Regions from separate parts of the Lelliottia amnigena genome, predicted to be linked through region 2. Evidence: riboswitches for the same ligand, from Rfam matches in the RefSeq annotation. Region 2 holds a riboswitch; the other holds the start of a gene.
What was found. Region 2 has a riboswitch for thiamine pyrophosphate ahead of thiM (hydroxyethylthiazole kinase). Riboswitches for the same ligand answer to the same signal wherever they lie in the genome.

Region 1: linked by a shared signal. The riboswitch ahead of thiC (phosphomethylpyrimidine synthase ThiC) and the one ahead of thiM (hydroxyethylthiazole kinase) in region 2 are both predicted to bind thiamine pyrophosphate.

The regions. Positions count from the first base shown of each region.
Region 1 covers NZ_CP077236.1:2,086,180-2,089,301, forward strand. Annotated here, with positions in the region: gene thiC (phosphomethylpyrimidine synthase ThiC) at 1-1,357, opposite strand, end outside; TPP riboswitch at 1,523-1,631, opposite strand; gene I6L74_RS09785 (Rsd/AlgQ family anti-sigma factor) at 1,733-2,230, opposite strand; gene nudC (NAD(+) diphosphatase) at 2,327-3,103, shown strand.
Region 2 covers NZ_CP077236.1:235,964-239,085, forward strand. Annotated here, with positions in the region: gene I6L74_RS01160 (GntR family transcriptional regulator) at 1-62, opposite strand, end outside; gene thiD (bifunctional hydroxymethylpyrimidine kinase/phosphomethylpyrimidine kinase) at 112-912, opposite strand; gene thiM (hydroxyethylthiazole kinase) at 909-1,679, opposite strand; TPP riboswitch at 1,715-1,811, opposite strand; gene I6L74_RS01175 (hypothetical protein) at 2,482-2,985, shown strand.

The DNA of each region.
Region 1 (3,122 bases), 1.9 Mb from region 2:
AGTGCTCCAGCTCTTCGGTCATGTTGCGGCGAATCATCTGCATCGGGACGTGGCCTGGACCTTCGATCATCACCTGCACGTCATATTCCCACGCGATTTTGGTCAGTTCGCCCAGCGTATGCAGCTCGGCAAATTGCGCTTCATCGTTGGCATCGCGAATGGAGCCAGGACGCAACCCATCGCCCAACGAAAGAGATACATCGTAGGCCGCACAGATTTCGCAAATTTCGCGGAAGTGTTCGTAGAGGAAATTTTCCTGATGATGTGACAGGCACCATTTCGCCATGATAGAGCCCCCGCGCGAGACAATTCCGGTCAGACGCGTGGCGGTCATCGGGACGTAGCGCAGCAGTACGCCTGCGTGAATGGTGAAGTAATCAACGCCTTGTTCCGCCTGCTCAAGTAACGTGTCGCGGAACGCTTCCCAGGTCAGATGTTCCGCGATCCCGTTGACCTTCTCCAGTGCCTGATAGATCGGCACGGTTCCGATAGGAACGGGGCTGTTTCGCAAAATCCACTCGCGGGTTTCGTGGATGTAGCGCCCGGTAGAGAGATCCATGACCGTGTCTGCCCCCCAGCGTGTAGACCACACCAGCTTCTCGACCTCTTCTTCAATGGATGACGTCACGGCGGAGTTGCCGATATTGGCGTTAACTTTCACCAGGAAATTACGGCCAATAATCATTGGTTCAGATTCTGGGTGATTAATATTGGCGGGGATGATGGCGCGACCTGCTGCCACTTCGTTACGGACAAACTCGGGCGTGATGTTCTCCGGCAGGCGCGCGCCAAAACCTTCACCCGGATGCTGGTGGCGAAGCACTTCGCTGCGAATACGTTCACGGCCCATATTTTCGCGAATCGCGATAAATTCCATTTCCGGGGTCACAATACCCTGGCGGGCATAATGCAGCTGCGTGACGCATTTTCCTGATTTCGCACGTTTTGGCGTCAGCAGACCGGTAAAGCGCAGTTCATCAAGCCCCTCATCTGCAAGGCGTTCTTGAGTGTATGCGGAACTGCGAACGGTGAGCGCCACGGTGTCATTACGCGCGTCAATCCAGGGCTGGCGCAGTTTTGCCAGCCCTTGTTGAACGTTGATGGCAACGTCGGTATCACCATAGGGGCCGGAGGTGTCATACACCGGGACCGCTTCGTTATCCTCAAACTGCGGATTTTCTTTGCTGCCGCCGAGAAGCGTCGGACTGAGCTGGATCTCACGCATGGGCACGCGGATATCAGCCTGTGAACCGGTAATATAAATGCGTTTTGAGCTCGGGAAAGCAGTGCCTTCGAGCGTATCGATGAAGTGTTGTGCTTGTGCGCGCTGTTCGCGGCGGGTCAATTTTGCAGACATAGCTCATTCCATAAAAGTAAAGGAAGTGGCTTGTCAGACAACGGATGAACCAAGAGGAGATTACACTTCATCACTCAAGCGGCCTCTGCGCTGGCTGCCTTCGTTCACCTCAGTCACTTACTCGGTAAGCTCCTGGGGAGATGCAACTTGAATGGTTTTGTGTAATGGGTTTTGACTCTTGTTCCCTTCGCAGGTATTAACCTGATCAGGTTCCGCGGATCCCGAATTAACGGTCTCAGCCCGGCTTACGCACTGGGCACTCCGACAAGAATTTACACGTATTCTTCATCTGTCCAAAAAGCAGCGTGAAAAATTTCGTGTAATGCCCCTCCAGAGAGGGTCGTGTTTGTAAACTACGCGTTAACGATTAATAACTCAAGCAGGTCGCGCGACGTTATCTTCGTTACTGGCTTTCAAATTGTGGTCCAGCACGAGGGCAATCAGCTTATCTTCCAGCGTAAATCGCCCTTCCAGGGCTTCGCCCAGATCGGACAGCACCTGCTGTAATTCCAGATAGTTATCCTGGTCGATCGCGTTTTCGAGCGCGGAGTCGTAATAATCCATAATCTGCTGGGTGTTCGCTTCCAGCTGCGGATAGAGTTTTGTCGCCGCTAAATACGGATTCGTTCCTTCCATTTCACGGATAATACGTTCATAAATATTGAAATGGCCGTCGGAAAGGTAATCCACCAGACTCTGACAAAAATTATCCAGCGCTTTTTCATTCAGGCGCATATAGGATTCTTTGCCAGGCTTAATGCCAACCAGATTATAGTAGGCAACAAGCAATTGTTTACGCACGTGCAGCCAGCGATCGACCAATTTATTACTTCCTCCAACGCGCTCTGTCAGGCTTTCTAGCTGGTTTAGCATGTTTGACTCCGCAAGGTTAAGGTTAAAAGCTGCCCGCCTAAATTTGTAAGAATATTGTTATCAACATGCCTGTGAAGCGAAGGTAGTGCAATAGATATGGATCGTATAATTGAAAAATTAGATCGTGGCTGGTGGATCGTCAGCCATGAGCAAAAATTATGGTTGCCCGCCGGAGAGTTACCTTACGGCGAAGCCGGGCAATTCGATCTTGTGGGGCAATCGGCATTAAAGATCGGTGAATGGCAGGGCGATGCTGTGTGGTTGATCCAACAGAATCGCCGTCAGGATATGGGATCGGTACGTCAGGTGATGGATCATGATGCGGGGCTGTTTCAGCTGGCCGGACGCGGGGTGCAGTTAGCCGAATTCTACCGTTCGCATAAGTTCTGCGGTTATTGCGGTCATCCTATGCATCCAAGTAAAACCGAATGGGCGCTACTGTGCAGCCACTGCCGTGAGCGCTATTACCCGCAAATTGCACCGTGCATCATCGTTGCTATTCGTCGTGATGATTCGATTTTACTGGCGCAGCATGTCCGCCACCGGAATGGTATTCACACGGTACTGGCTGGATTTGTTGAGGTCGGCGAAACGCTTGAGCAAACCGTCGCGCGTGAAGTGATGGAAGAGAGCGGGATTAAAGTCAAAAATCTGCGTTACGTTACCTCTCAACCGTGGCCCTTCCCGATGTCACTGATGACGGCCTTTATGGCTGACTATGACAGCGGCGAGATCGTTATCGACCCGAAAGAGTTGCTGGAAGCAAACTGGTATCGCTACGACAATTTACCGCTGTTACCGCCACCGGGCACCGTGGCGCGTCGCCTGATAGAAGATACCGTGGCAATGTGTCGGGCCGACTATGAAGCCTGAATGACGTGATACACTAGCG
Region 2 (3,122 bases):
TTATCCGCTGCCGCAATACGTTCATTTAGCTGAGCAATTAATCGGGTATGCGCTTGTTCCATCTCTCTTTTCCAGGCCGAAAATCCTTATCCAGTATACTCGTTCGGGGCATTACCACCACGCATGAAAATGGTGAACCGGGCCAATACCGTGACCGACTTCGAGACTGTCAGCTTTTTCCAGCGCGCGCGATAGCCAAATTTTGGCCTCCTTCACCGTATCCTCCCAACTATCATGACGTGGGCGGAGTGCAGACAGCGCTGCCGATAGCGTGCAGCCGGTACCATGGGTGTTTTTGGTCATGACGCGTGGCGCGGTGAATCGCTGGATACTCTCACGCGTGAAGAGCCAGTCCGGGCTCTCAGGATCGTCAAGATGGCCGCCTTTCATCAGCACTGCCTCGCAGCCAAGCGCCAGAAGTGCGCGCCCCTGCTCTTTCATCTCGTGCTCGGTACGGGCATGAGGCGCATCCAGCAGCGCCGCCGCCTCCGGCAAATTTGGCGTGATCAGCGCGACGTGTGGCAGAAGGTGTTTTCGCAGAGTTTCGACAGCAGCGGGAGATAGCAGCGGATCGCCACTTTTCGCCAGCATCACCGTATCAAGTACCACGTTTTTAACGCGATAATGTTTGAGGCGCTCCGCGACCGCTTCCACGATATCCGCCTCTGCCAGCATGCCGATTTTGGTGGAATCAATGCGGACATCGCTGAACACAGAGTCCAGTTGTGCACCGACAAAATCCGGTTCGATACGATACACCGACTGCACGCCGCGCGTATTTTGCGCCACCAGTGCGGTAATGACCGAGCAGCCATACGCCCCAAGGGCGGAGAATGTTTTCAGATCCGCCTGAATCCCGGCACCACCACTCGGATCGGTGCCAGCAATGGTTAATGCGTTGATACGTTTCATGCCTGCGCCTCCAGGTTCCAGAGTGCGTCAATAAATGTGCAGGCAAAGCTTCCCGGTCCACGGCTTTGTTTGATAGCCACGCTTCCGGCGTGTTTCATAAACCCGCATGCCGCGGCAACATTGTCCAGCCGGTCGCCAGGCAATGAACAGCTTGCCGCGACAACGGCCGATAGCGCACAGCCGGTCCCCACGACGCGCGTCATCATCACATCGCCCCCGGTGATGGTCTGCGTGCGTTGCCCATCGGTGATGTAATCCACTTCGCCCGTCACCGCGACAATGGCATTGGTCTGTCGGGCAAGGGCTATCGCGGCAGGCAAGGCGCTGGAAGCGGTATCGGTGGTGTCAACGCCTCGCCCACCGGCGCTCATACCGGCAAGCGCGAGAATTTCCGAGGCATTACCGCGGATCGCCGCAGGTTTGAGTGTGAGGATTTGCTGGCAAAAACGGGTGCGGTACGCAAGCGCACCCACGGCGACGGGATCCAACGTCCACGGTTTCCCAGCGGCCACCGCACTTTCAATTGCCCGACGCATCGCCTGCGCGCGCGGCGCGGTCAGCGTTCCGACGTTGATCAGTAAAGCATCAGCCATCGCGGCAAATTGCTCAGCCTCTTCGGCTTCAATCACCATTGCGGGAGACGCGCCAAGTGCCAGCAAAACGTTGGCCGTAAAGGTTTGCACCACATCGTTGGTCATGCAGTGTGTGAGCGGGGAACGCGTGCGGAAGTGATGTAAGGCGTGTAAATCGAGTCGGTCAAGCTGCATATTTCGCTCCTGCCTTGCGCGAAGAAGCGATAACCCTAAAAGTCACCTGACTTCCCTACGCTGGCATTATCCAGATCAGGTGGTACGGGTATTTCTCAGCCTTCACAAAGAAGGGCACCCCGAGTCAAATTACCTAAAACTTCAGTAATCGGGACAGCGTAGAGGAAGTGATTATCTTAAGCAAGCGTCTTAGCCCCCTCTTTCCCGAGCATAAAATGCTGTAAACATTTATTATTTCAGGCGTACTTAGGTAGTGTCATTCCCTATATATGTAAACATTAAATATCCTTGATTTCTTAGGGTTAATAATCTTTCATCCATGAACAAAACCCTATTCACGCCCAACTCTTCAGACTATTACAAACAAAATAAAGCCAATTAAAACAACATCATATTTAATAATCAATCAACCCATAATTACTTATTCATTCGTATATTACGTGATCTAAATCAAATGCAGTGGAAGCGAATTACGGGATAGTTGCCCAAGGTAACCACTTAGTTTCTGTGTAAGAGCCGCTATAGACCGAATGATTTCTAATAATATGGTAGCAAATGTTAAAACTTATTATTGCCTCGGCAATCGTATCAATTTCCCTAGTCGGCACAGGGATTTTTATCGGCGTGATATATAAAAATACGGTTAGCAATATGGCAGAAAATTGCATCAGCCAATGACTGGGATTTCATTGTCTCGTCATTATGGAAATAACCACTTTAAATGCCTGACCACTACAAAAAACCTGGAAACAGCCAGGTTATTTCACAGTGTCGTTTTATAAAAATATATTAGGATCAATGAATGATGAAGATGATATTAGCGGTATTGGTATGCGCGGCGACGCTTTCGGGTTGTACGACAGAATCACAGCGCATTGCCAATTGCACAAGTACGGGTGTAAGCCTGGATACGTGTTATAAAGTTGAGCATGATAATCAAAATGTTATCCGCGCCGCAGCACTTCAGAATGCGTACAACCGTTCAGATGTATACGCGCAGCAATATGATAATAAGCATCATCATCATGGTGTAGATCAACATGCGCAGGCCGCACACGTTGCCGATCCATTACGTGAAGCGTCATTCTCGGCAAATGGAATTCATGCAACGGCCAGTAATGGCTTCTTTACTGCCACTATTAATGGCAAAAAAGCCACAGTAAAACGTTTCAATGCCAATGCTTACGAAATTAAAGGCGCGGGATATGTTCTCTCTATTACCCTGGACGAAAACGGAATTACCGATGCGTCATGGAATAAGACGCAGGGCAGAGATAATGGATTACTTCAGGTCATTCAGAAGTAACGAATGGGCGGCTGAAAAAGCCGCCTTTTTCGCTTTCATCAGCGCGGCTTTTGAGTGTGTGGATCTGTGAGATTTTTTTCTGTGTTTTGATACAATAAAACCACAGCAAAAACATCGTCTTACTTCCCCTTCCCCAA